Regions from separate parts of the Janthinobacterium sp. GW821-FHT03C08 genome, predicted to be linked through region 3. Evidence: predicted binding sites of a transcription regulator. Region 3 holds the regulator's gene; each other region holds the start of a gene.
The links. Region 3 encodes sigma-54, which starts transcription at its own class of promoters, with help from an activator protein. Its sites were predicted from a motif close to TGGCANGNAANCTGCTTT; they were not measured.

Region 1: the regulator sigma-54 is predicted to act here: its motif matches at 3,315-3,332, upstream of adh (aldehyde dehydrogenase).
Region 2: the regulator sigma-54 is predicted to act here: its motif matches at 3,297-3,314, upstream of AC07VL_RS20820 (urease accessory protein UreD).
Region 4: the regulator sigma-54 is predicted to act here: its motif matches at 1,618-1,635, upstream of AC07VL_RS18350 (PEP-CTERM sorting domain-containing protein).

Annotation. Positions count from the first base shown of each region.
Region 1 covers NZ_JBWKUP010000035.1:6,856-14,099, reverse strand. Annotated here, with positions in the region: gene AC07VL_RS27665 (TonB-dependent receptor family protein) at 1-1,921, opposite strand, end outside; gene AC07VL_RS27660 (beta-propeller fold lactonase family protein) at 2,126-3,082, shown strand; gene adh (aldehyde dehydrogenase) at 3,418-4,938, shown strand; gene AC07VL_RS27650 (DUF779 domain-containing protein) at 4,991-5,380, shown strand; gene AC07VL_RS27645 (PQQ-dependent methanol/ethanol family dehydrogenase) at 5,430-7,166, shown strand.
Region 2 covers NZ_JBWKUP010000014.1:127,238-134,481, reverse strand. Annotated here, with positions in the region: gene AC07VL_RS20830 (EAL domain-containing response regulator) at 1-1,363, shown strand, start outside; gene AC07VL_RS20825 (DUF885 domain-containing protein) at 1,403-3,148, shown strand; gene AC07VL_RS20820 (urease accessory protein UreD) at 3,344-4,204, shown strand; gene AC07VL_RS20815 (urease subunit gamma) at 4,230-4,532, shown strand; gene AC07VL_RS20810 (urease subunit beta) at 4,627-4,956, shown strand; gene ureC (urease subunit alpha) at 4,958-6,658, shown strand; gene ureE (urease accessory protein UreE) at 6,672-7,196, shown strand; gene AC07VL_RS20795 (urease accessory protein UreF) at 7,196-7,244, shown strand, end outside.
Region 3 covers NZ_JBWKUP010000002.1:183,629-190,872, reverse strand. Annotated here, with positions in the region: gene AC07VL_RS03260 (KdsC family phosphatase) at 1-98, shown strand, start outside; gene lptC (LPS export ABC transporter periplasmic protein LptC) at 143-754, shown strand; gene lptA (lipopolysaccharide transport periplasmic protein LptA) at 780-1,361, shown strand; gene lptB (LPS export ABC transporter ATP-binding protein) at 1,361-2,116, shown strand; gene AC07VL_RS03240 (RNA polymerase factor sigma-54) at 2,121-3,599, shown strand; gene hpf (ribosome hibernation-promoting factor, HPF/YfiA family) at 3,670-4,029, shown strand; gene AC07VL_RS03230 (3-hydroxyisobutyryl-CoA hydrolase) at 4,166-5,251, shown strand; gene rapZ (RNase adapter RapZ) at 5,252-6,115, opposite strand; gene hprK (HPr(Ser) kinase/phosphatase) at 6,468-7,244, opposite strand, start outside.
Region 4 covers NZ_JBWKUP010000012.1:56,711-63,954, reverse strand. Annotated here, with positions in the region: gene AC07VL_RS18355 (TIGR03790 family protein) at 1-749, shown strand, start outside; gene AC07VL_RS18350 (PEP-CTERM sorting domain-containing protein) at 795-1,538, opposite strand; gene AC07VL_RS18345 (ExeM/NucH family extracellular endonuclease) at 2,002-4,998, shown strand; gene AC07VL_RS18340 (NF038129 family PEP-CTERM protein) at 5,009-5,647, shown strand; gene AC07VL_RS18335 (IS1595 family transposase) at 5,779-6,747, shown strand; gene AC07VL_RS18330 (winged helix-turn-helix domain-containing protein) at 6,898-7,244, shown strand, end outside.

The DNA.
Region 1 (7,244 bases), on a different contig from region 3:
TGTTGCTGTCTTCCGCATAGACCTGGTTGCTGGCCACGCTTTCCAGTGCCGCACCGAAGCGGTCGAGCGTGTCTTTCCAGGCCAGTTCCGCGAACAGATTGGCGCTGGGCACGCCCGGCAGGCGGCTGCCTTCGCGCACTGCGCCGAAGGCCTGGTCATACACGGCGTGCAGGCTGGTCAGGGCCACTTTCGCCGTGAAACCATAGGGCAGGCTGGAGTCCAGCGAGACTTCCATGCCCTGACGCAAGGTCTTGCCCGCGTTGCGATAGCTCGTACGCCCGCCGCTGGAACTGTCCACCACCAGTTCATCGTTGGTCTTGATCTGGAACAAGGCCGCGTTCACGTGCGTGTTGTTGGCGATCCTGGCCTTGACGCCCGCTTCCAGGTTGGTGCTGGTGGCTGGTTTCAAGTTGAAATTGAAGCCGCCGCCCGTGCCCGAGTAAAACAGCTCGTTCAAGGTGGGCGCCTCGAAGCCGCGCGCGGCGCTGGCGTAGACGTTGACGTCGGGCGTCAGTTTATACAGCAGGCCCAGCACCGGCGTCGTGTGGCTGAATTCCAGGCTGCCGCTATCGTTGCCGTTGCTGAGGAAATGGTCGTCGACGGCCACTTTCATCTTGCTGTAACGCAAACCTGCGCTGAGCAGCCACGGTCCGTTTTGCCATTCCGCCTGGATATACGGATCGAGGCTGGAGACGATATCCTGCTCGTCGCGGCGCAGCTTGCCTTTCACGCCAAACGTGTTGCCGATGTAATTTTCATAGCCGGTGCGGTCATCGCTGGAGCGGCCATAGTCGATGCCGATGGTGGTGCTCAGCTTGCCGCCAGCCAACTGGCTCACGTGTAGCCAGTTGGTGTCGATGCCGTAGAACTGGCGCTGGAAGTCGACCACGCCGCCCGAATGGCTGGCCGGCGCCTGGAAACCCTTGGTGAATGCCTGGTACTGGATGACGTCGCGGTTGCCGCCGTAGGCCGTCACGTGCAGGCGGTCGTCGCCGAACGATTGCTCATAGGTGGCGCCGATTTGCTGATGGTCGATGCTCTTGCGCGTGTTGTAGCGCTCGGCCAGGGTGCGTTTCGGATTTTGCGTGTCCGTCGTATCGATTTCGCCGGCGCGCGGGTTCGCGGCAAAAGTCGCCCAGGTAGCGCCCAGCGGATCTTGCGTGTTGCCTTGGTGCAGGCTATTGGCGACGATGGTCAGCTTGCTGTCCGCCGTGGGCTTGACCGTGATCTTGCCGAACGCCTGTTCGCGCGTGGCGGCGCTGTGGTCGCGGAAGCCATCCGTGCGGAAGCGCGAGCCGTCGAGCACGTAGCCGATGCCGCCCGCCTGGCCCTGCGCCGACAGGTCCACCTTGCTGGTGCCGTAGCTGCCGCCCGTCACATTCAGTTCGACGGAAGGGGGATTCTGCCCATCCTTGGAAAACAGCTGGATCACGCCGCCCGAGTGGTTGCCGTAGATGGCAGAGAACGGCCCGCGCAGCACTTCGATGCGCTCGGCCGTATCGAGATTGAAGGTGGCAGCCTGGCCCTGGCCATCGGGCATGCTGGCGGGAATGCCGTCGCTGATCAGCTTGACGCCGCGCACGCCGAAGGCCGAGCGGGCACCGAAGCCCCGTGACGAGATTTGCAAGTCCTGCGCATAGTTCTGGCGGTTCTGCACGACCAGGCCCGGCACGGCGGCCAGCGCTTCCGACGCATTCACGCGGATTTGGCCGTCCTGGATGCGCGCGCTGTCGACCACGTCGATGGACGCCGGTACTTCCTGGCTGGGATGGGCAATGCGGCTGCCGCTGATGACCACCGTATCCATGAGTTGCCCGTTGGCAGGGTCAGCGACCTCGGCGGCAAAGACGTGGGGAGCGAAAGTGGCGCTGCCGGCGACAAACAGGCTGGCGATGGTGTTCAGGCGGAAACGATGCTGCATGCGGGTTCTCCAATGTGAATAAAAGCCTGCTTGGTCGCGTGCGCGGCGCAGGTCTGCGTAGGTGTGTCAAGCAATATGCCTGCCATGTCTCCATTGGTGGGCGGAAATTATACGCCTGTCAGTGGCACGGCGTTTGCATGCAGGCATCGTCACCTGCGCCGCTCCCGCGCGCGCTTCCTGTGTGTTCCCATTGAAAAGGTGATTATGCCCAACTTTCTGTTCCGCTTGCGCCAGGCTTGCATGTTGTTGCCTGCGCTTGCCTGCACGGCCGTCCAGGCGGCCCCGTTTGCCTACGTGCCCAATGAAAAGTCGGGCACCTTGAGCGTGATCGACACGGCGACCGACCAGGTCGTGCGCCAAATCGCGGCTGGCAAGCGCCCGCGCGGCATCGCTGCCGACCCCACCGGACGGCAATTGTTTGTCACGGACGCCGCCAGCAGTGCCTTGCTGCTGATTGACAACGCTGGCGGTGCGCCCGTACGCAGCGTAGCGCTGGGCAAGTCGCCCGAAGGCGTCAGCGCTTCCCGCGACGGCAGCCTGATAGCCGTGGCCGTCGAGGAAAACAATAGCGTGGCCTTGCTCGATGGTCAGACGGGCGTCTTGCTGGCCGATATCAAGGTGCAGGGACGCAATCCGGAACACGCCGTCTTCAGCCCGGACGGGCGCTGGCTGCTGGTCAGCGCGGAAGAGGCCGAGCAAGTCGATGTCATTGATGTGGCGCAACGCCGCCAGGTGGCGTCCGTCGCCGTCGGCCTGCGTCCGCGCGGCATCGGCTTCAGCCCCGATTCCGGCCTGGCCTACGTGGCCTGCGAACTGGTCAATGCCGTCTACGTGATCGACATGACGGCGCGCAAGGCCATCGCCACCATTCCTGCGGGCAAGAACGCGAACGGCATCGTGGTCCATCCCGGCGGCAAGCAAGTGTATGTCTCGAACGGCATCGACGGCACGGTAATGGTGATCGATACGGCCAGCCACCAGGTGACGGCCACCATTGCCGTCGGCAAACGCCCGTGGAACATGGCCATCACGCCCGACGGGACCAAACTGTACGTGGCCAATGGGCGCTCCAACAGCGTGTCCGTCATCGACACGGCCAGCGCGCGCAAGGTGGCCGATATTGCCGTGGGCGAATTGCCATGGGGCGTGGTAATTCGGTAGTGGCACAGAGCAGGTGTTCCAGTCTGGTACACCTGTTCCATTGTGCAGCGGCGCAGGGGCGCGGCGGCAGGGCTGGCCCGGATTGGAACAGTACCCCGCCGCCTTGTTCAAAACGCAAACAGCAAGCCAGCATCGATCCGGCTCGGGCGTATGGGCGAAAAGCGCGCCGGGTTTGACGCCACGCCCTTGTAACAAGGGTAAAACCGGCTAAGTTTGTAGTGGGGCGGCGAGCTGGCACGGCATTTGCGGAAGACACCGTGTACTTACCCCATCTGTACCAGGACGTTTGATTTTAATTAAGTAATTCCATTCTAATTAACCCGATAGAGGACGACATGAATCTCGCAGACATCAGCAAACTGGGCGTGGCCAATCCCTTCAAGCAACGCTATGACAATTACATCGGCGGCAAATTCGTTGCCCCGGTAAAAGGTGAATACTTTCCCAACGTGACGCCCATCACGGGCTTGCCATTTTGCGAAATCGCCCGCTCCACGACGGAAGACGTCGAACTGGCGCTGGATGCGGCCCACGCGGCCAAGGATGCCTGGGGCAAGACGTCGCCGGCCGAGCGCGCCAACATCCTGAACCGCATCGCCGACCGCATCGAGCAGAACCTGAGCCTGATCGCCACGGCGGAAACCATCGACAACGGCAAGCCGATCCGCGAGACGATGAATGCCGACATTCCACTGGCCATCGACCATTTCCGTTATTTTGCCGGCTGCATCCGTGCGCAGGAAGGTTCCGTCGCGCAAATCGATGCGGAAACCTATGCCTATCACTACCATGAGCCGCTGGGCGTCGTGGGGCAGATCATCCCGTGGAATTTCCCTATCCTGATGGCCGTGTGGAAACTGGCGCCAGCTTTGGCCGCCGGCAATTGCGTTGTCCTGAAACCGGCCGAGCAGACGCCGGCATCCATCATGGTGTTGATCGAGCTGATCGGCGACCTGCTGCCGCCAGGCGTGCTGAACATCATCAACGGTTTCGGCCTGGAAGCGGGCAAGCCGCTGGCCTCGAGCAAGCGCATCGCCAAGATCGCCTTTACGGGCGAAACGGGTACGGGCCGCCTGATCATGGGCTACGCCGCGCAAAACCTGATTCCCGTTACGCTGGAACTGGGCGGCAAGTCGCCAAACATCTTCTTTGAAGACGTGATGGATGCGGACGATGATTATTTCGACAAGTGCCTGGAAGGCTTCACGATGTTTGCGCTGAATCAAGGCGAGGTGTGCACCTGCCCATCGCGCGTGCTGATCCAGGAATCGATTTACGAGAAATTCATCGAACGGGCCCTGAAGCGCGTGGCCGCCATCAAGCAGGGCAATCCGCTCGACTCGGCCACCATGATCGGCGCCCAGGCGTCGCAGGAGCAACTGGAAAAAATCCTGTCCTACCTCGACATCGGCCGCCAGGAAGGCGCCGAAGTGCTGGCAGGCGGCGAGCGCAACACGCAGGCGGGCGACCTGGAAGGCGGCTATTACGTGCGTCCGACCGTGTTCAAGGGCAATAACAAGATGCGCATCTTCCAGGAAGAGATTTTCGGGCCCGTCGTGTCCGTGACCACCTTCAAGGATGAGGCCGAAGCGCTGGCCATTGCCAACGACACCTTGTACGGCCTGGGTGCCGGCCTGTGGACGCGCGACGGTTCGCGCGCCTTCCGCGTGGGCCGCGCCATCCAGGCGGGCCGCGTGTGGACCAATTGCTACCACCTGTATCCAGCCCACGCCGCATTCGGCGGCTACAAGCAATCGGGCATCGGCCGCGAAAACCACAAGATGATGCTCGACCACTATCAGCAAACGAAGAACTTGCTGGTGAGCTATAGCCCGAAAGCCCTGGGCTTCTTCTAAACTGGCAACAGGCGCCGCGCCTTCCCGGGCGCGGCGCGCAGAAAGGGATGCCATGACTGCAGCAATTGCCAGGGTGGTCGCCACCGATGCGGCGCTGGAAATGATGGACAAGTTGCGCCAGCGTCACGGTCCGCTGATGTTTTTCCAGTCGGGCGGTTGCTGTGACGGCAGTACGCCCATGTGCTACGCGCTGGGCGAGTTCGATGTCAGCGATACCGATATCTATCTCGGCAATTTGAATGGCACACCGTTCTACATGGGACTCGAGCAATTCGAGTACTGGGAGCATACCCAGTTGATTATCGACGTGGTCGATGGCAATGGCGGCATGTTTTCACTCGACAACGGCACGGGCAAGCGCTTCCTGACGCGCTCGCGCCTGTTCACCGATGAAGAGTGCGCCTTGCTGCATGCCCAGCCGCACGACCACGGCAGCACCTGATACATACACATACTAATAACAGAGGGAGATGATTGTGCAGAAAAAAATCATGGGGATCGTCATCGGTTTGAGTGTCGCCTCGCTGGTCCAGGCGGCCGACGTGGGCAATGTCACCAGTGCCATGCTCGACAGCACGGCCAAGAACCCGGCCAGTGTCCTGTCGTTCGGCATGGGCACGCAGGGCCAGCGCTATTCGCCATTGACGCAGATCAATGACAAGACCGTGGCCAAGCTGGTGCCGGCCTGGTCGTTCTCGTTTGGCGGCGAAAAACAGCGGGGCCAGGAATCGCAGCCGTTGATTCACAACGGCAAGATGTTCGTCACGGCCTCGTATTCGCGCATCTTCGCCATCGACCTGAAAACGGGCGCCAAGCTGTGGAAATATGAGCATCGCTTGCCGGACGGCATCATGCCCTGCTGCGACGTGGTCAACCGCGGCGCGGCCCTGTACGGCAACCTGGTGATCTTCGGCACCCTGGACGCCTACCTGGTGGCGCTGGACCAGAACACGGGCAAGATCGTCTGGAAAGAGAAAGTGGACGACTATGCGGCCGGCTACTCGATGACGGCCGCGCCGCTGATCGCCGAAGGCTTGCTGCTGACGGGCGTGTCGGGCGGGGAATTCGGCATCGTCGGCCGCGTCGAAGCGCGCAACCCGATGACGGGTGACCTGGTGTGGAGCCGTCCGACGGTCGAGGGCCATATGGGCCACCGCTACGACAAGGATGGCAAGGCCATCGACAACGGCGTGTCCGGCACGGCGAACAAGACGTGGCCGGGCGACCTGTGGAAAACGGGAGGCGCCTCGACGTGGATGGGCGGGACCTACGACCCGCAAACCAAGCTCGCGTACTTTGGCACGGGCAACCCTGCGCCGTGGAACAGCCATCTGCGTCCCGGCGACAACCTGTACTCGTCGTCCACCGTGGCGCTGGACGTCAAAACGGGACAGATCAAGTGGGCGTACCAGAACACGCCGAACGATGCCTGGGATTTCGACGGCGCCAACGAGTTCGTCACCTTCGACATGGATGGCAAACGCTACGGCGGCAAGGCCGACCGCAACGGTTTCTTCTATGTCATCGACGCCAACACGGGCAAGCTGCAGAACGCTTTCCCGTTCGTGAAGAAAATCACCTGGGCCAGCAGCATCGACCTGAAGACGGGCCGGCCGAATTTCATCCCCGCCGGCCGTCCTGGCGACCCGACCAAGGGAGAAGAAGGCAAGAAGGGCACGACCGTGTTTGCCGCGCCCGCCTTCCTCGGTGCCAAGAACCAGATGCCGATGGCCTATTCGCCGCAAACCAAGCTGTTCTACGTTCCCGCGAACGAATGGGGCATGGACATCTGGAACGAGCCAATCAGCTACAAGAAAGGCGGTGCCTTCCTCGGCGCGGGCTTCACCATTAAGCCCCTGTTTGACGACTACATCGGCGCCATGCGCGCCGTCGATCCGAAGACGGGCAAGATCGTATGGGAAATCAAGAACAACGCGCCGCTGTGGGGCGGCGTGATGAGCACGGCCGGCAACCTGGTGTTCTACGGCACGCCGGAAGGCTTCCTGAAAGCCGTCGACGCGAAGACGGGCAAGGAGCTGTGGAAATTCCAGACGGGCTCCGGCGTCGTGGCGCCGCCCGTCACCTGGCAGGATGGCGACACGCAATACGTGGCCGTCGTTTCCGGCTGGGGCGGCGCGGTGCCGCTGTGGGGCGGCGAAGTGGCGAAGAAAGTCAACTTCCTGGAACAGGGCGGCTCCGTGTGGGTTTTCAAGCTGGCATCGAAGTAACGGGGTGAAGCGCCCGCGCCAGTCGGATGGGTGTCTCCCTGTCTGATCGGTTGTAACAGGCGGGCGCTTTCTTTTTGC
Region 2 (7,244 bases), on a different contig from region 3:
CTACGTGGGCGTCTTCCTCGACATCAGCGAGCGCAAGGCCGAGCAGCACTTGATCGATTTCCTCTCCTACCACGACGCGCTGACCGGCTTGCCGAACCGCGTGCTGCTGCGCGAACGCTTCGAGCAGGCGCGCGCGAACGCCGCGCGCGACGGCCAGCAGGTGGTGCTGATGTGCCTGGACCTGGACCGCTTCAAGAACATCAACGATTCGCACGGCCAGGCGGTGGGCGACAAGGCGCTGCAGGTGGTGGCGCGCTTCCTCTCCGGCTGCGTGCGCGAAGGCGACACGGTGGCGCGCCAGGGCGGCGACGAATTCCAGATCCTGCTGCAGGACGACGCCCTGCTGGGGCGCACCCTGGGGCTGGCGCAAACCATCCTGGCCGGCTTGCGCGAAGAACTCAGCGTCGATGGCGAACGCCTGGCCCTGACCACCAGCATCGGCATCGCCATGTGCCCGGCCGACGGCGACAGCCTTGACGACGTGCTGCGCCACGCCGACACGGCCCTCGTGCGCGCCAAGGAAATGGGGCGCGACCACTACGCCTTCTTCACGGAGCGCATGGGCAGCGACATCCGCGCCCGCCTGGCGATGCAGCAGCAGCTGCGCGGCGCCATCGGCCGCGATGAATTCGAGGTGCATTACCAGCCGCAGATATGCTTGCGCACGGGCGCCATGCTGGGCGCCGAAGCCCTGCTGCGCTGGGACAATCCCGTGCTGGGCAAGGTGCCGCCGGGCCTGTTCATCGCGCTGGCCGAGGAGTACGGCTCCATCACGGCCATCGGAGAGTGGGTGCTGGAAAGCGTCTGCGCGCAGATCCGCGCCTGGCACGATGCGGGCCTGGGCAGCATCAAGGTGGCCGTCAACCTGTCGGGCAAGCAGTTCGCGCAGGACCGCACGGTGCCCTTCGTCGAGGCGGCCCTGCGCAAGTACGGCATCGCGCCTGCCTGCCTGGGCATCGAGATCACGGAAAGCACGGTGATGGGCGACCCGGACAAGGCGGTGGCGGCCCTGACGCGCCTGAAGGACATCGGCGTGGGCATTTCGCTCGACGACTTCGGCACCGGCTATTCCAGCCTGGGCTACCTGAAGCGCTTTCCCATCGACGTGCTGAAGATCGACAAATCCTTCGTCGACGACGTCACCACCAGCAGCAGCGACGCGGCCATTGCCCGCTCCGTCATCTCGCTGGCGCACAACCTCGACATGCGCGTCATAGCCGAAGGCGTGGAGACGCGCGCGCAGGTGGATTTTTTGACGGAACACGGCTGCGACGAGATGCAGGGCTATTACTTCAGCCGTCCCCTGCCGGCGGACGCCTTCACGGCGCTGCTGCGCGAAAAAAGGATGCTGGCGCCGGCGTGAGCGGGTATGCTGGCTCTTTTTCTTTTGGGCAAGTATTTCGTGAAAAGACTGATACCCGCGCTCCTCGGCGCATGCATGCTGTTCAGCGGCCCCGTCTTGGCTGCTGCCGCCGTACCCGCCACCGTGTTGCCTGCGGGCGCCGCCGGCCAGTTCCAGCAGATTTACAGCGCCGAATGGCAATGGCGCCAGGAGCACAAGCGCGACGCCGGCCTGCCGCGCGTGGACGCCGCCACGCAGGAGACGCGGCGCGCCTACTGGGAGCGCGTGCTGGCGCAGCTCGACGCGCTCGACGCGGCCAGCCTGCAGGGCGAGGATGGCGTCAACTTTGCCGTCTACCGCGCGCAGGTGGCGGCCTTGCTGGCGGCGCAGCAGTTCCGCGAATACGAGCGGCCCCTCAATGCCGACACGGCTTTCTGGAACGAGCTGGCATACGCGGCCCGCAAGCCGCGCCGCACCGGCGCCGACTACCGCGCCTACCTCGCGCAGCTCAATGACGTGCCGCGCTATTTCGGCGAGCAGATGGAGAATATGCGCGCCGGCCTGCGGCGCGGCTTCACGCCGCCCCGCGTGACCCTGGCCGGGCGCGAGCAGGCGCTGGCCGAAGTGGCCCACGCGGCCGATGCGCGCGCCACCCTGTACTACCAGCCCTTCCTGCAGCTGCCGCCCAGCATGCCCGAGCAGGAGCAGTCGGCCCTGCGCGCGGGGGCCGTGCAAGCCATCCGCGACGCCGTCATGCCGGCCTTCGGCGAGCTGCTGGCCTTCATGCGCGACGAGTACATTCCCGGCGCGGGCACGACCCTGGCGGCGGAACGCCTGCCCGACGGCAAGGCCTACTACCAGTCGAAGATCACGGAATTCACCACCACGGCCCTGAGCGCGGCGCAGATCCACGCCATCGGCCTGCGGGAGATGGCGCAGATCCGCGCCGAGATGGATGCCACCATCGCCAGGACGGGCTTCCAGGGCGACTTTGCCGCCTTCCTGCAATTCTTGCGCAGCGATCCGCAGTTCTATGCCCGCACGCCGCAGGAGCTGCTGATGCGTTCGGCCTGGGTGGCGAAGAAGTTCGATGCCAAGGCGGCGCAGTATTTCGGCTACCTGCCGCGCCAGCGCTTTGCCATCATCCCCGTGCCGGACGAGCAGGCGCCCCATTACACGTCGGGCCGCGGCGGGCCGGGAGTCTACCTGGTCAACACCTATGACTTGCCGTCCCGGCCCCTGTACAGCATGCCGGCGCTTACCCTGCACGAATCGGCGCCCGGCCACGCCTTCCAGATGCCGGTGGCGCTGGAGCAGAAGGGGCGGCCGGCCTTCCGCCGTGCCTACATCTCCGCGTATGGCGAAGGCTGGGCCCTGTACTGCGAGCGCCTCGGCGCCGAGATGGGCATCTACGAGAATGCCTATGAAACCTTCGGCATGCTCAGCTACCAAGCCTGGCGCGCCGCGCGCCTGGTGGTCGACACGGGCATCCACGCGCAGGACTGGACGCGCGCGCAGGCGCAGGCCTACCTGCACGCGAACACGGCCCTGTCCGCGCATGAAATCGAGACGGAGGTGGACCGCTACATATCCTGGCCGGGCCAGGCGCTGTCGTATTACCTGGGCGAGATGGCCATCCTCGACGGCCGCCGCAAGGCGGAAACGGCGCTGGGCGAGCGCTTCGACATCCGCGCCTTCCACGACATGGTGCTGGAAATGGGGTCCGTGCCGCTGCCCGTGCTGGAACGGCGCATCGACGGCTTCATTGCCGACGGCGGCAAGAGTCCCTACCTGGCGGCGCCGTGACGGCGTAGCGCACGCCGCGCGGCCAGTGCACCAAGGTGGTGCACTGGCCGCGCGCTGCTCAGGCACTTGTGACTTTGAAGTGCACGATTCTCACTTTCCCATCCCTTGACGGTGCGCCGCGCCGTCCAATACGCGTCTCCTTCGTGACTGGCACATTTTCTGCTTTGTTGATCGTTATTTACACGATCGCAGCGCATGCCAGACAGCTCCCATCCCGCAACGCTCCTTGACACCGGCACGCACAGCGCTTGGCAGGCGCAGCTGCGCCTGGGCTTTGCGCTGCACGATGGCGTCAGCCGCCTCGTCGAGCGCACGCACAGCGGTCCCCTGCGCGTGCAAAAGCCCCTGTATCCGGAAGGCGATGACGTCTGCCACGCCATCATCATCCACCCGCCCGGCGGCGTGGTGGGCGGCGACCAGCTGGCCGTGCATGCGACGGCGGGCGAGGGCGCGCATGCCTTGCTCACTTCCCCCGGCGCCGCCAAGTGGTACTGCGCCAACGGCCACGTCTCGGGCCAGCATGTCGTGCTGCGCGCGGACAGCGGCGCGGCCATCGAGTGGCTGCCGCAGGAGAGCATCTTCTTCGACCAGGCCTGCGTGCGCCTGCGCCACGAAGTGGAGCTGGCGGCCGACGCCAGCTACATCGGCTGCGACATCGTCTGCCTGGGCCGCAGCGCCTCGGGCGAGACGTTTAACACGGGCAGCATCAGCCAGCACGTGCAGATCCGCCGCGGCGACAGGCTGCTGTGGTGGGAACAGGGCGTGCTGGCGGCCGGCGGTGCGCTGATGGCCAGCCCCCTGGGCCTTGGGGGGCACACGGTGTGCGCCACCCTGATCGCCGTCGGCGCGGCCCCCGCCGTGCTGGCCGCCTTGCGCGAGATCAAGGTGCCGGCCGGCGCCCTGTTTGGCGCCACGCAGATGAAATCGCTGGTGGTGGTGCGCCTGCTGTGCGGCGACAGCGAGGCGGCGCGCCGCGTCATGCTGGCCGCCTGGCAGCTGCTGCGCCCCGCCATGCTGGGGCGCGACGCCGTCGTGCCCCGCATCTGGAACACTTAATCAGGAAAGAAGCGCAAGGAAAACCATGGACCTGACACCCCGCGAAAAAGACAAGCTGCTCATTTTTACCGCCGCGCTGCTGGCCGAACGGCGCCTGGCGCGCGGCCTGAAGCTTAATTACCCGGAAGCGGTGGCCCTGATCAGCGCCACCATCATGGAAGGCGCGCGCGACGGCAAGTCCGTGGCGCAGCTGATGTCGGATGGCACGCAGATCCTGTCGCGCGCCGACGTCATGGACGGCATCGCCGAGATGATCCCCGACATCCAGGTGGAGGCGACGTTCCCGGACGGCAGCAAGCTGGTGACCGTGCACCACCCGATACCGTAGTTTTTCGAGCGGCCAGGGCGCCACCCGCGCCTTGGCTGTTTTTGCGCCGGCGATCCGCCGGCCAGCGACCAGCGCATAGAGGAAGGAAACCATCATGACACCAGGCGAATACAGATTGGAAGAGGGCGAAATCAGCCTCAATGCGGGCCGCGCCACGGCCACCGTGGTGGTGGCCAACCGGGGCGACCGGCCCATCCAGGTCGGCTCGCACTTCCACTTTTTCGAGGTCAACCCGGCGCTGGCCTTCGAGCGCTGGCGCGCCTACGGCATGCGCCTCAATATCACGGCCGGCACGGCCGTGCGCTTCGAACCGGGCCAGCAGCGCACGGTGGAACTGGTGGCGCTGGCGGGCGAGCGCAAGGTCTACGGCTTCAATGGCGAAGTGATGGGCGAATTGCAGGATACTCCACCGGGAAAGGATTGAGATGGCCAGCATTCCCCGCAGCGCGTATGCCGAGATGTTCGGCCCCACCAAGGGCGACCGCATCCGCCTGGCCGACACGGAACTGTTCATCGAGATCGAGCATGACTACGCCATCTACGGCGAAGAAGTGAAATTCGGCGGCGGTAAAGTCATCCGCGACGGCATGGGCCAGTCGCAGCGCTGCGCGGCCGAGGTGATGGATACCGTCATCACGAATGCCGTCATCCTCGACCATTGGGGCATCGTGAAGGCCGACATCGGCCTGAAAAACGGCCTCATTTTCGGCATCGGCAAGGCGGGCAACCCGGATATCCAGCCCGGCGTCACGCTCGCCATCGGCGGCGCGACGGAAATCATCGCCGGCGAAGGCATGATCGTCACGGCCGGCGGCGTCGATACGCACATCCACTTCATCTGCCCGCAGCAGATCGAGGAAGCCCTGATGAGCGGCGTGACGACCATGCTGGGCGGCGGCACGGGACCGGCCGTGGGCACGGCCGCCACCACCTGCACGCCGGGACCGTGGCATCTGAACGCCATGCTGGCGGCCGCCGACGCCTTCCCGATGAACCTGGGCTTCATGGGAAAAGGTAATGTGAGCCTGCCGCTGCCGCTGGAAGAACAGGTGCGGGCGGGCGCCATCGGCCTGAAACTGCACGAGGACTGGGGCAGCACGCCGGCCGCCATCGACAATTGCCTGTCCGTTGCCGACCGCATGGATATCCAGGTGGCGCTGCACAGCGACACCCTCAACGAGGGGGGCTTTCTCGAGCATACCCTGGCCGCCTTCAAGGACCGCACCATCCACACCTTCCACACGGAAGGGGCGGGCGGCGGCCATGCGCCGGACATCATCGCCGCCGTGGGCCAGGCCAACGTGCTGCCATCGTCGACGAATCCCACGCGCCCGTTCACCGTCAACACGCTCGACGAGCACCTGGACATGCTGATGGTATGCCACCACCTGGACCCGGCCATCGCGGAAGACGTGGCCTTTGCCGAGTCGCGCATCCGCCGCGAAACCATCGCCGCCGAAGACATCCTGCACGACATCGGCGCCATTTCCATGATGTCGTCCGACTCGCAAGCCATGGGGAGAGTTGGCGAAGTGATCATGCGCACCTGGCAGACGGCGCACAAGATGAAGGTGCAGCGGGGCGCCCTGGCGCCCGACACGGCGCGCAGCGACAATTTCCGCGCCAAACGCTATATCGCCAAGTACACCATCAACCCGGCCATCACGCACGGGATTTCGCACGTGGTGGGATCGCTCGAGGCGGGCAAGATCGCCGACATCGTGCTGTGGAAGCCCGCCTTCTTCGGCGTCAAGCCGTCGATGATTCTAAAAGGCGGCATGATCGCCGCCGCGCAGATGGGCGACCCGAACGCGTCCATCCCCACGCCGCAACCCGTGCACTACCGCATGATGTTTGGCGCCTTCGGCGGCGGCCTGAAAAAGTCGTTTACCTTCGTGTCGCAGGCGGCCTACGAGCTCGATATCGGGCACCAGCTCAAACTCAACAAATCCGTCATCGCCGTGAAGAACATGCGCGGCTTGCGCAAGACGGACATGATCCACAACGGCGCCACGCCGCACATGGAAGTGGACCCGGAAACCTACGCCGTGCGCGCCGACGGCCAACTGCTCGTGTGCGAGGCGGCGTCCGTGCTGCCCATGGCGCAGCGTTATTTTCTATTTTAAGCGGGAGACAAGCATGCTCACTTTGCATACCAAATTAGGTCCCGACGATGGTCGGGCGCCCACCGCGCAACTGGTGCTGCCTTATGACCAGCGCGAAAAATGCCGGCTGCGCGCCGTGCTGTCGAATGGCGAGGACGTGGCCGTGTTCACCGTGCGCGGCACGGTGCTGCGCGACGGCGAGCGCATGACGGGGCCCGGCGGGCAGGTGGTGCAGATCGTCGCCGCGCGCGAACCGACCTACCTGGTGCGCTGCGCGGACGCCCACACGCTGCTGCGCTGCGCTTTTCATCTGGGGAACCGCCACACGCAGGCGCAGGTGGGCGACGGTTTTCTGCGCATCCGCAAGGACCCGGTATTGAAGGAGATGCTGGAAGGCTTGCAGGCATTGGTGACGGAAGAAAGCGCGCCGTTCGAGCCGGAAGCGGGCGCCTATGGCGGCGGCCACGGCCACCACGACGGCCATGGCCAGCACTTGCTGGCGCCCGTGCCGCTGCGGCAGAAAATCCACCGCCCCGGTGATACGCCGGGCGCCGCCTGATGCAAGCCCCGGCCCTGTTGCATCTGCTGCAGTTCGCCAGTCCTGCCT
Region 3 (7,244 bases):
AGGCCGGCGGCGGCCGTGGCGCCGTGCGCGAGATCTGTGAATTCCTGCTGCGCGCCCAGGACAACTATGCGCGCGTCATGGCGCCGTTCCTGGAGTGAGGCCCGCGCCTTGCCGCCAGGGCCATTGGAGAGAGTGAAGCACTATGCAAAAGCCAGGAGGCGCCCATCGCTGGCGCATCATTTTTACCGTGCTGGGTGCGGTTGTCGTCGCGCTGGGCAGCTTCTGGCTGCTCGAGGTGATGAACAAGAATGCCCAGGATATCAATGCCAGCAAGCACCTCGACGAACCTGATTATTTCATCACCAATTTCAGCCTGGTGCGCATGGATTTGACGGGCAAGCCCAGCTACATCGTGTCGGGCACCAAGCTCACGCATTACCCGGCCGACGATTCGTCCGATATCGACCAGCCCTTCGTGCGCAAGCTCACGCCCGGCATGCCGCCGATGAACATGAACGCGGAACTGGCGCATATCGACCAGAATAATACCCGGCTGCAACTGCACCGCCAGGTCGTCGTCGACCGCGTGGCCAGCCCGAAGGCGCAGAACCTGACCCTGAAGACGGAAGCGCTGACGGTGTACCCGGATGAAGAACGGATGGAAACGGACGTGCCTGTCGATATCCTGACGGGTTCCTCGCGCATCAACGGCGTGGGCATGAAGGCGAACAATGCGACCGGCGTGGTGGAAGTGCAGAATGCCTTGCGCATCGTGCTGCCGCCGAAACCACGGCCAGCTGCCGCGGCCAAATGACAGAATGAAACAAGGAAACCATAATATGAAAAACATCTTGCTGCTGACCCTATTTTCACTCGCCGTGATGGGCACGGCGCATGCCGAAAAGGCCGATTCCGAGAAGGAAGCCGTCATCACGGCCCAGCGCGGCCAGGTCGATGACGTCAAGCAGACGCGCACTTTGACGGGCGACGTCGTGCTGGTGAAGGGCACGCTGACCATGAAGGCGGGCCGCGCCTTGATCACGGAAGACCCGCAAGGCTACCAGTTCATCACCTTCTGGGCCGATCCCGGCAAGCTGGCCACCTTCCGCCAGAAGCGCGACGGCGCGGGCGACCTGTGGGTCGAGGGCGAGGCGGAGCGCGTGGAATACGACAACAAGACGGAAGTGGTGAAACTGTTTTCCAAGGCCAAGCTGACGCGCCTGGAAGGTACGAAGCCGACGGACGTGGCCAATGGCGCCTTCATCTCGTATGACAGCCGCAAGGAAGTGTTTACGATGGAAAATTCCGACAGCGGCACCAGCACTCCCGGTGCCGGCAGCGTGCGCATGGTGATCCAGCCGAAGACCAAGGCCCCAGCGGCGGAAAAAGCGCCTGCGGCGCCAGCGCCAGGAAAGCAATAATGGAAAATACACGTTGCGGCAGCACCCTGATCGTTCGCGGACTGCAAAAAACCTATGGCAAGCGGCAAGTCGTGCACGATGTGTCGCTGCAAGTCGAATGCGGCGAAGTGGTGGGCCTGTTGGGGCCTAATGGCGCCGGCAAGACCACCTCGTTCTACATGATTGTCGGCCTGGTGCCGTCCGATGGCGGCACCATCGACATCAGCGGCGTGGATATCTCCAGCCTGCCGATCCACCGCCGCGCGCAGATGGGCCTGTCCTACCTGCCGCAGGAGGCGTCCGTGTTCCGCAAGCTGACGGTGGAAGACAATATCCGCGCCGTGCTGGAAATCCAGACCGTCGAAGGCCGTCCCCTGAAGAAGGCCGAGATCGAGGAGCGCCTGGACAAATTGCTGGCCGACCTGCAGATCGAGAAGCTGCGCGAGAACCAGGCGCTGTCCCTGTCCGGCGGCGAGCGCCGCCGCGTGGAGATCGCCCGCGCGCTGGCCACCGACCCGCGCTTCGTGCTGCTCGACGAACCGTTCGCGGGCGTCGACCCGATCGCCGTGATCGAGATCCAGCGCATCGTGCGTTTCTTGAAGGAGCGCAATATCGGCGTGCTGATCACGGACCATAATGTACGCGAGACGCTCGGTATCTGCGACCGTGCCTACATCATCAACCAGGGCTCGGTGCTGGCGTCGGGACGCCCCGACGACATCATCGCGAACGAGTCGGTACGCCGGGTCTATCTGGGCGAACACTTCCGCATGTGAGCCAATGAAACAATCATTGCAGCTGCGCACTTCGCAGCACCTGGCACTGACGCCGCAGTTGCAGCAATCGATACGCCTGTTGCAATTGTCTACCCTGGAATTGCACCAGGAACTCGAGCAACTGCTGACGGACAACCCCCTGCTCGAGCGCCTCGACGATCCGCTCGACCGTTCGCTGCGCCTGCTCTCCGATGGCGCCCTGAGTTCCACGGCCGCGCCGGCCGAGGCGCCGCCCCAGCCGCCTGGCCAGGAGGCCCCCGCCGCGCCGGCGGAAGGCGAGACGTTTGACGGTGATGCGGGCGAGGGCCCGGCCGCCATGGACGGCGCCGACAGCGACTGGAGCGAAGCGAGCCGCGGCAAGGCCCCCGACGACGAAGATTCCCGTCCGCAACTCGAGGCCCACCACTGCACCCTGCGCGAGCACCTGATGGAGCAGATGCGCGTGACGGTGCTGGAATTGCGCGACCGCGCGCTCGTCGAGCTGATCATCGACGCCCTCGACGACAATGGCTACCTGGAAGAGTCGCTCGACGACATCCTGGCGCGCTTGCCGGAAGAGCTGGAAATCGACGCCGACGAGCTGCGCACGGCCTTGGCCCTGCTGCAAAGTTTCGATCCGCCGGGCGTAGGTGCGCGCAATGCGTCCGAATGCCTGGCGCTGCAGATCAAGCGCTTGCCGCACGTTGCCCTGGTGACGCGGCGCATGGCCCTCGTCATCGTGGAAAAGCACCTGGCCTGGTTTGCCCAGCGCGATTTCAACAAGCTGAAAAAAGCCCTCGATTGCGACGACGAAGACTTGCGCGAGGCGCAGACGGTGATCCGCCTGTGCAACCCGCACCCGGGCGCCGTGTTTGCCTCGGACGTGTCCGATTACGTCGTGCCCGACGTCGTCGTCAAGCGCGCCCGCAATGGCTGGCAAGTGACCCTGAACAACGATGTCATGCCGCGCCTGCGCGTGAACGCCATGTACGCCAATTTGTTGAAGCAGGGCAAGGGCGAAGGCGCCATGGGCGCACAGCTGCAGGAAGCCAAGTGGCTCATCAAGAACATGCGCCAGCGCTTCGACACCATCCTGCGCGTGGCGCAGGCGATAGTAGAAAGACAAAAGAACTTTTTCTCGCATGGGGCCGTTGCCATGCGCCCCCTTGTGCTCCGTGAAATAGCTGATACACTGGGTTTACACGAGAGTACTATCTCGCGGGTAACAACTCAAAAGTACATGCTGACCCCGCACGGCATGTTCGAGTTGAAATATTTCTTTGGTAGCCACGTCGCCACCGAAGCGGGGGGCGAAGCGTCATCGACGGCGATACGGGCATTGATCGTGCAACTGACAGGAGCAGAAGACCCTAAAAATCCTTTATCCGACAGTAAGATTGCGGACATGCTGGGGGAACAAGGCATGGTGATTGCGCGACGTACTGTTGCCAAATACCGGGAAGCATTGAAAATTCCGCCAGTGAGCCTGCGTAAGTGTTTGTAAGTTTTTTTCGGTTCCTCTGCGGGCCGGATACGATGGACCGCACGAACCCGAATCATCTTTAGGAGTGTGTATGAATCTCACCATCAGCGGACATCATCTCGAAGTGACACCAGCCATCCGTGAATACGTACAAACGAAACTGGAACGTGTAAAACGTCATTTCGATCAAGTCATCGATATTGCCGTGATTCTGACCGTCGACAACCTCAAAGAGAAAGAAAAACGCCAAAAGGCCGAAGTCAACCTGCGTCTGAGCGGCAAGACCGTCTACGTGGAAAGCCTGGCGCAAGACCTGTATGCCGCCATCGATACCCTGATCGACAAACTGGACCGGCAAGTGATGAAGTACAAGACCAAAGTGCAAGGGCACGGTAAAGAGGCGATCAAGCATCTGCCAGACAGCTCGGAAGAAGAATTCGCCGCCGCTTAAGCGGGCCGCGACTTTCAACCGGTTGTGATCAACTAAGGGCGCACATTGCGCCCTTTTTTGCGCCTGGACCTGTTGTCCGCATGGTTCGCCGCGCAGGCGCTAGAATGCTCCCACACTCACTTCTTTCCATTCTGCCATGAGCGACTTTGTCCAGACCTCTATCCGCAACCGCACGGGCCACATCGTGCTCGACCGTCCGAAAGCCTTGAATTCCCTGTCGCTGGAGATGGTGCGCGCCCTCAGCGCCACCTTGCTGGCCTGGCGCGACGATCCGCAGGTGGAAGCCGTGGTGATCCGTTCGAGCAGTGAAAAGGCCCTGTGCGCCGGGGGCGACATCCGTTTCTTTTACGATGCGGGCCTGGCCACGCCGCAAGGGGGCAGCGCGCTGCTGGAAGATTTCTTTACGGAAGAATATGCCCTCAACCACCTCATTCATTTCTATCCGAAACCCTATATTGCCGTGATGAATGGCGTGGTGATGGGCGGCGGCATGGGCGTGGCGCAGGCGGGCCCCGGCAACCAGTTGCGCATCGTCACAGACCGCACGCGTATGGCCATGCCGGAAGTCAACATTGGTCTGTTCCCCGACGTGGGCGGCAGTTATTTCCTGTCCCGCCTGGCGGGCCGTCTGGGACTGTACCTGGGCTTGACGGGGTTGACCATCGGCGCGGCCGATGCCCTGTACACGGGCCTGGCCGACGTGTACCTGCCCGAGGCGCAGATGGGGGCATTGCTGGCCCTGTTCGAGTCGACGCCGGGCGAGGCCTTGCCGGTCGCCATCAAGGCGCTGGCGGCGCCACTCCAGGCCGAGGCGGGCGCTGCTCCCCTGGCCGCGGCGCGCGCGGCGCTGGACCGCCACTTCGGCGCCGCTTCGGTGGCGGCCATCATGGCCTCGCTGGCGCAGGACGACAGCGCGTTTGCCGCCAAGGCGCTGGCGGCCATGCGCCTGCGCTCGCCGCTGATGATGTCGGTGACCCTGGAATTGCTGCAGCGGGGCGCACACCTGGGCGTGGCCGATTGCCTGCGCATGGAACGCACGGTGGTGCGCCACAATTTCACGCATGGCGAAGTGCTCGAAGGCGTGCGCGCGCTGGTGGTCGACAAGGACAATGCGCCGCGCTGGCAGCCTGCCAGCCTGGACGAGGTCGATGCTGCCATGGTGGCAGCCTTCTTTGCGCCCGTCTGGCCAGCCCTGGCGCATCCGCTGCGCCACCTCGATTAACTAGCTGCGTTCGCGGTGGCGCAGGACGACGCGCTCGTTGGGGCCGAAGTACTGCGCCAGGCGTTCCGCCATGTAGACGGAGCGGTGCTGGCCGCCCGTGCAGCCGAGGGCCACGGTCAGGTAGCTGCGGTTGTCGGACTTGAATGACGGCAACCATTTTTCGATGAAGGCGCGGATGTCGGCCAGCAGCTCCAGCGCGCTTGGCTGCGCGTCGAGGAAGGCGATCACGGGAGCGTCGCGTCCGTCCAGCGGGCGCAGGGCCACGTCGTAATACGGGTTGGGCAGCGCGCGCACGTCGAAGACGAAATCCGCGTCCAGCGGCACGCCCAGCTTGAAGGCGAACGATTCGAAGAACAGGGTCAGCGGCGCGCGTTCGGACGCCACCATTTCCTTGATCCAGGCGCGCAGCTTGTTGGCGCTCAGTTCCGACGTGTCGATCACATGGCCCAGCTGCTCGATGGTCGACAGGCGTTCGCGCTCTTCCGAAATGCATTCGATCAGGGTGCGGCGGCTGGCGGGATTCTGGTTCGGGCGCAGTTCGTGCGACAGGGGATGGCTGCGCCGCGTTTCCGAGAAGCGCGCCACCAGCGAATGCGTGGTGGCCGTCAAGAACATGACCTTGACATCGTGTCCCTGGTCGCGCAGCAGCGCCACATTGTGGGGCAGGCTGACGAGCGATTCGGCGCTGCGCGCATCGACGGCCACGGCCAGTTTCGGCGTGCCCTCATCGAGGAGGGTTTGCACCAGGCTTGGCAACAATGCGGGCGGCAGGTTGTCGACACAATAATAACCGGTATCTTCCAGCACATTGAGCGCGACGGATTTGCCGGAGCCGGAGATTCCGGTGATAAGGACGATATGCATAGGCCGATCATACAATAAAGAGCGGCCCTGTGCTCCCGCAGCAATTATCTTTACAGATTATTGCAATTCGTACCTTAGTCTTGGTTATCTTGTTGAATAAGTGAAACCGTCGCGCAGCTGGGAGGGCGCACTCCTTGCAACATTAATCGCCACTCATGGCGAGTCGTTGGTGCAGCAGGGAATTCACGCAGCACTGCTGCGTGCCTGCGTCACGGTTCGCCCTTGCAAGGGCGAACTCCTTGCAACATTAATCGCCACTCATGGCGAGTCGTTGGTGCAGCAGGGAATTCACGCAGCACTGCTGCGTGCCTGCGCAACGGTTCGCCCTTGCAAGGGCGAACTCCTTGCAACATTAATCGCCACTCATGGCGAGTCGTTGCCGCTCCATGAACTCCTGCAAGGTATCGATGCCGCGCAGTTGCAAGATGGTATTGCGCACGGCCGCTTCCAGCAGCACCGCGATGTTGCGGCCGGCGGCGACGGGGATGACGACCTTGCGCACGGGCAAGCCCAGCACGTCTTCCGTGGGGAACAGGAAAGGCAGACGCTCGACCTCTTCCTCCAGCGCATTGCGGCGCACCAGGTGGACGATCAGTTTCAAGCGCATCTTGCGGCGCACGGCCGTTTCGCCAAAGATGGCCTTGATATCGAGCAAACCCAGTCCCCGCACTTCCAGCAGGTTTTGCAGCAGGGGCGGGCAGCGGCCCTCGATCATGTTGGGCGCGATGCGCGAGAATTCGACGGCGTCGTCGGCCACCAGGCCGTGGCTGCGCGAGATCAGCTCCAGCCCCAGTTCGCTCTTGCCCAGGCCCGAGTCGCCCGTGATCAGCACGCCCACGCCCAGCACGTCCATGAAGACGCCATGCATGATGATGCGCTGCGCCAGTTTCTTCGACAGGTAGACGCGCAGGAAGTCGATCACTTGCGCGGCCGGCAGCGGGGTGGAGAACAGGGGGATGTTTTGCTCGTCGCAGATGGCGAGGATGTCGGGCGGCGTTTCCAGCCCTTGCGCGATGATCAGGGCGGGCGGACCGCCGGCGATCAGCTCGCCGATCACGTGGGTGCGCGTATTGACCTTCAGGCGCTGGTAGTAATTGATTTCCTGGTGGCCAAAGACCTGGATGCGGCC
Region 4 (7,244 bases), on a different contig from region 3:
GCATCCAGGCCGTGCTCATGGTGTGGAGCGCGCCGTATGCCGTCGAATGCAATTCGATCACCTCCGCCTACACCCTGGGCTACGACGCCGGGCAATGCGCGAAGACGTGTAATCCGGGCAAGGCCAGCACCTATTTCAACAGCAATACCGGCCAGCCGTTCAGCCAGCTGGGCATGCGCTTGTCTATGCTGCTGCCCATCGACTATGTCGAGGAGGCCAAGGCGGTCGTCGACCGCGGCACGGCCAGCGGCTTTGCCGTGCCTGCCGCCAGCGCCTATTACCTGAGCACCAGCGAAGGGGCGCGCAACAGCCGCGCGCCATTCTTCCCGCCGACCGGCGTGGTGCGCCAGCGCAAGCTGACGATCAAGAACATGAAGGCCGATGTGCTGGAAGGCGCGCAGGACGTCATGGTGTACCAGACGGGCATGGCGAAGGTGGACAAGCTCGACACCTTGCACTTCCTGCCGGGCGCCCTGGCCGACCACCTGACCTCGTTCGGCGGCGACTTGCAGGGGACGTCGCAGATGAGCAGCCAGCGCTGGCTCGAAGCGGGCGCGACCGCCAGTTACGGCACGGTCAGCGAGCCGTGCAATTATTGGCAGAAATTTCCCAATCCCACGGTGCTGCTGCGCCGCTACCTGAGCGGCATGACGGCGCTCGAAGCGTACTGGGGCAGCGTCTCCTGGCCGGCGCAAGGCCTTTTTATTGGCGACCCGCTGGCCGCGCCATATGCGGCTTTCCGGCGCTGATCCCGCCAAGGAGGACGAAAAAAATGGCTCGCAAGAGCCATTTTTTTATGCCTGGCCGGTACGCCGGCGGCGTCCGATCCAGCTCAGCAGTCCCAAGCCTGCCAGCAGCATGGCATAGGTCTCCGGTTCCGGCACGGCAGGGATCGGGGGGACCACGCCGCCATTGCCGCCTGGATTGATCGATCCGCCGCCACTGCTGTCGAAGCCGCCGCCGGCCCCGCCGCCGCCTACACCGCCGCCGCCAGCGGGCGGCAGGACGTCGCCACCCGATGAGGTCAGCAGCGGCGCATAGACGTCATTGCTGGCCAGGGCGCGGCCAGCCTGGTAGCCGCGGCCTTCGATCGGGGGCTCTTCCTGTGCGTAGACAAAGTCGCGGCTGCCGAAATGGTGTTCGCCGGTGCTGGCCAGCAGGGTAGGGCCGGCGCCGTAGCCCGCATCGGCGGACTGGCCCAGGGCGTTGGCCAGGCGGTGGTTATTGCCCGAGAAGGCCGGTGCGCGCAGTACCTGGTCCGATTCGCCCGTGCCGAATTCCGGCGTCGCGCCGACGCCGTCGTTGCTGCGCGCGCCAAAGTTGACGAAGCCATTCGCCAGGCTGCAGGCGCTGCTGGAACTGTCCGGATTGAATTCGCCCGCCTTGCCCCTGCCATCCGCATTCGCCGCCTCGCAGCGCTTGCTGTTGTTGTCGGCCTGCGCCGCGGTCGCCTGTGCCTGCGCCATGCCTGCCGTCAGGAAGAGGGCTGCCGCCAGGGCTGTGCCGAGAACAGAGTAGGGGGTGCGTGGTTTTAACATGGTTTATCTCTTCAAAATGTAGCGGAACGCCGCGCTGTTGCGCTGTCCGTTCGCGATGCGGTTAATGTTTGCTACCGATAATGCAATTTCTGCTGCATGGCCGGATGGGCATTCCACGAGGCACGCGAGGCTGGGGCCTGCTCTCATTGTGACGGTATCGTTGCGGTACGCTGATTGTTGTTATCAGGAACAAAACTTATTTGCCTGAAATATATCACATTTTTCCTGTTGGCGTCTTTTTCGCGCGTAGCCCCAAGCGCTCTGTTGCCAAAAAAATACGCTTTACAGATGTCGAAAAAGCGGCGCCGGCACGCCCCTTACTCCATTCGGCTTAATCAAATGTCATCAAGTCGTCATCCAGGGGCTTTAATATGCAAATAACAAGTTTGAAATACTTTTGTTAATTGTGGCGCGCCGGCCGGCATGACAGGCCGGCGCCATTCATTTACCGACCGGGATACTCATGCACACCTCGCTTTCTCCCCTGCGCACGCCCCTGCGCCTGACCGTCATGGCCACCTTGCTGGCCAGCCTGTCCGTGCCGGCACTGGCCGCTTCCGACATCGTCATCAGCCAGGTCTATGGCGGTGGCGGCAATACGGGCGCCCTGTACACCAACGACTTCATCGAACTGTTCAACCGCGGCGCCAGTCCCGTGAACGTGGGCAACTGGAGCGTGCAATACGCGTCCGCCGCAGGTACCACCTGGGCCGTGACGGCCTTGCCGGCTATCGATCTGCAACCTGGCCAGTATTTGCTGGTCCAGCAAGCGAAGGGCACGGGCGGCACGGCAGCTCTGCCGACGCCGGACGCCAGCGGCAGTCTGGCCATGTCGGGCACGGCAGGCAAGGTGTTGTTGAGCAATAGCAAGACGGCGCAGACGGGCGCCAGCCCCACAGGCGCGTCCGTCATCGACCTGGTGGGCTTCGGCACGGCCAATGGCTTTGAAGGCAGTGTGGCGCCCGCGCCATCGAATACCCTCTCCATCCTGCGCGCCAATGGCGGCTGCAGCGACACGGACGACAACGGCGCCGACTTCGCCGCCGGCAGCGTGACGCCGCGCAATACGGCTTCCGAGCGCCATGTGTGCGGCGGCCCCGTCGTGCACCAGATCGTCACCAGCTGCCCCGCCAGCCTGGCCCTGGCGGCCGGCAATGGCGGCAGCGCCGTGCTGCGCGCCTCCGACGTCGATGGCGTAGTGAATGCCGCCAGCCTGGCTTCGCCTGCCGTGGCCGGCATCAGCCTGGCCAATTTCAGCGCCGCCGGCGTGGCCGGCGAGAGCGCGACGGTCAGCCTGCTCGTGGCCGCTGGCGTGCCTGCTGGAAACTACCCCGTCACCGTGAATTTCAGCAACGACCAGCAGCAGAGCGCCAGCTGCAAGATCGATGTCGCCGTGCAGGGCCTGGCCGCCGTCAGCCACACGATCCCGCAAATCCAGGGCAGCGGCGCCGCCAGTCCCTACGCCAATTCCGTGCAGACGACGGAGGGAGTGGTGACCCTGAAAGTGGGCACCGGCTTCTTCATCCAGGATGCGGCGGGCGATGGCGACCCGTCGACGTCGGACGGCATCTTCGTCTACACGGGCAGCACGGCCACCACGGTGCAGCCGGGCGAACTGGTGCGCGTGACGGGCACGGTATTCGAGTACACGCCCACGGGCGCGAAAAATTCCTACACGGAATTGAAGGACGTGACGGCCATCCTCACGCAAAGCGCGGGCCATAGCGTCGTGCCGACGAACGTGACCTTGCCGAACGATAACCTGGGCGCCGTGGAAGGCATGCTGGTGCGCTTCACGCAGCCCCTGACCGTGTCGCAGAACGCCTACCTGGGCGCGCGCGGCGAACTGACCCTGTCGGCGGGACGGCGCGAAGTGCCGACCAACCGTCATCCGGCCGGCTCCGCCGAGGCGCAGGCCTTGATCGCGGCCAATGCGAACAACCTGATCGTGCTCGATGATGGCATCTTCGTCACGCCGACAACGATCCCGTATCTGGGCCAGGATGGCACCGTGCGCAGCGGCGACACCGTCTCCGACCTGACGGGCGTGGTGGACTTCGGCGCCATCGGCGGCGGCGGTGCCACCTACAAGCTGCAGCCGACGCAGGCGCCGCAGTTCTCGCGCGACAATCCGCGCACGGACCGGCCGGAACTGCCTGCGGGTAACGTGAAAGTGGCCAGCGCCAACGTGCTCAATTTCTTCACGACCTTTACGAATGGCAACAACGTCTTTGGCCAGACGGGACAGGGCTGCACCGTGGGCTCGTCGACCAGTAAGAGCAATTGCCGCGGCGCCGACAACCTGGCCGAGTTCGTGCGCCAGCGCGACAAGATCGTGGCCGAACTGAAAGCCATCGATGCGGACGTGGTGGGCCTGATGGAAATCCAGAACAATGGCGAAACGGCCGTCACCTACCTGGTCGAGCAGCTCAACGCGGCCATCGGCGGCGTCACCTACGCCGTGGTGCCGAAACCGGCCGCCACGGGCACGGACGCCATCCGCGTGGCCATGATCTACAAGCCGGCCCGCCTGGGCCTCGTGGGCGGCGCCCTGTCGGACGCGAATGCCATCAACAACCGTCCGCCGATGGCGCAAACCTTCAAGGCGGCGAACGGCGAGAAATTCTCGCTGATCGTCAACCACATGAAGTCGAAGGGCAGCTGCCCGTCCGGCGCAGGCGCCGACGCGGACAACAACGACAGCCAGAGCTGCTGGAACGCCACCCGCGTGCAGCAGGCGCAGCGCCTGGTGGGCAGCTTCGTGCCGCAGGTGGCCGCGGCGGCCGGGGATGCGGACGTGCTGGTCATCGGCGACCTCAATTCGTATGGCGCGGAAGACCCGATCCAGGTCATCACGGGCGCCGGCTTCGTCAATGAACTGGAGCGCTTCGTGCGGCCGTCCGGCATGCCGTACTCCTACGTGTTCGGCGGCCTGAGCGGCTACCTCGACCATGCGCTGGCCAGCGCCTCGCTGAGCCCGCAAGTGGCCGGCGTGGCCGAGTGGCATGTGAATGCGGACGAGCCGGAAGTGATCGACTACAACATCGACCCGGCCAAGCCGCAGGACCTGTACACAGCCTCGCCGTACCGCGCCTCGGACCACGATCCCGTCGTCATCAGCCTGGACCTGCAACCCGCCTACCGCGACATCACGGCCGCCGTCTCGGTCGCCAGCTCGGGCCTGACGTTCAACCGCACGACGCAGAAGTACACGGGCACGTTTGCCTTTACCAACACGGGCAGCAGCGCCCTGAACGGCCCGTTCCAGGTGGTTTTCGGCGGCCTGCCGGCCGGCGTCACCCTGGCCAATGCCAGCGGCACGCATGCGGGCGCTGCGTATGTCACGGTGAACGCGGCCAGCCTGGCGCCAGGCGCGACGGCCTCGTTCGCCGTCAGTTTCACCAATCCGTCGAAAGTGACGATCAACTACTCGGCCAGCATCTTTGCCGGCAACTTCTAAGGACCTCATCATGTTGACTACGAAACTCAATCTCACCCTGCGCCGCGCCGTGCTGGCCGCCTTGCTCGCCGGCAGCGGCAGCGTGGCGCTGGCGGACCCGCTCAGCTATCACGTGGAAATCGACACGAGCACGTTTTCCGGCGCCGGCTTCCTCGATTTCGCCTTTATCGCCGGCAACAGCCCCGCGCCGGGCGCCAGCGCCACCCTGAGCAACTTCTCGGGCGCGTTCGGCGCGCTGGAATCGCAGGAGGGCAGCGTCAGCGGCAGCCTGCCCGGCACCTTGACCTTCGGCAATAGCGGTGCCTACAACGACTGGTTCCACAACGTGACCCTGGGCGGCAAGTTTGCTTTCAACATCGTCTTTGGCGGCGATTTCCTGACGACGGCCGGCAATGCGGGCACGACCTTTGGCGTGGGCTTGCTCGACGCCACGGGCACGGCTTACCTGGGCAATGTGAATGGCAACGTGCTGCAGTTCGAATTGACGCCGCTCAATGGCGGCGTGCCCGCCAGCATCGCCGGCAGCACCTACGCCAGCATCGCCTCGATCTCGGCCGTGCCCGAAGCATCGGAATGGATGATGCTGACGGGCGGCCTGGCGCTGATCGGCCTGGCCCTGCGCCGCCGCCAGCCCGTCACGCCGGCGTAAGAGCCGTTTTCCAGCTTGAACACAGCGGACGCAGGTCCGCTGTGTTTTTTTTGGCTCTGTCCTCGACAAGTAGGGGAACTCACAGTATGGCTGAGGTCTAACCGAGTGGACCAGCCAGATGGGAGCACCTCATGCAAGCCGCAGAATGGAAACGTTTTATTGCCCAGTTTGCCAATCTGAGCCAACGCCAGCGCCTGGCGGGTATCGCCTTGCTGCACGGCGCCGCATCGCCGGATGCCGCCGTGGCACTGGTCGAAAGCGTGGCCCGGCAGCGTTTGCGCTGTCCCGCCTGCCAAGCGTCACACTGTCACCGCCATGGCTACGCCCACGGGCTGCAGCGCTACCGCTGCGTACCGTGCGGGCGCACCTTCAATGCGCTCACCGGCACGCCGCTGGCCCGCTTGCGCCACAAGGAACGCTGGCTGGCGTATGCCGATTGCCTGCTGGCATCCGATTCCGTGCGCCAGGCAGCGCGCCAGCTGGGCGTGCACCGCAACACCACCTTCCGCTGGCGCCACCGGTTTTTAGCCCTGGCAAGAACGGACCGGCCGCATTGCCTGCATGGCATCGCCGAGGCCGACGAACTGTATGTACTGGAATCGCAAAAGGGCGCGCGGCATCTGACGCGTCCGGCGCGCCGCCGGGGCGGCCATGCCCGCCAGCGCGGCATTTCTAGTGAGCAAGTCTGCATCCTCGTGGCGCGCGACCGCACGGGACAGACCCTGGCGTTCGTCACAGGACAAGGCGCGCTGACCACGGCGCAGTTGCATGACTGTTTGTCTCCCGTCATCGACAAGGATGTCTTGCTGGTGACGGACGGCCATGCCGCCTACCGGGCCTTCGCGCGCGCTGCGGGCATCAGCCACCAGGCCGTCAACTTGCGCGCCGGCATCCGCGTGCGGGGCGCCGTCCACGTGCAGAACGTCAACGCCTATCACAGCCGCCTGCGGGAATGGCTGCGGCCTTTTCACGGCGTGGCCACGCGCTACCTGCCGAACTACCTGGGATGGCGCTGGATACTCGATGCCGGACGCATCCGCTCGCCAGAAACCTTATTGAAGGCAACGTTGGGAGCGTTCCCACACTTGATGGTGACATAGCCTTTTTTTTGCCTATTTATTCGCAATACCTATAAATCTGGAAACTAAATTGTATTAGTCAGCGTTTTACGCTTGATGCATAGTAAAAAACTTGTCGAGCCGTCTAGTTTTTTGACGGACTACCGCCAACTTTTTCGGGAGGATGCATCGATGCCTGCTCATATTCTGCTGCTGGACCCGGCGCCGGCCATGCAAGCCTTGCTGCTGCATAACCTGGAAGGGGCCGGCTACCGTGTCCGCTGCGCTGTCGATGCACGGGGCGCGCTGGCCCTGCTGGCGGCGCGCACGCCCGACTTGCTGCTGCTGGAGTGGGCCTTGCCCGATGCCTGCGGCCTGGCGTTGCTGCGCCAGCTGCGCCAGGATGGCGCGCTGGGCGAATTGCCCATCATCATGGCCAGCGCGCGCGACAGCGAGCAGGACAAGGTGCTGGCGCTGGAAAGCGGCGCCGACGATTACCTGTGCAAGCCCTTCGGTCCCCGCGAAATGCTGGCCCGCGT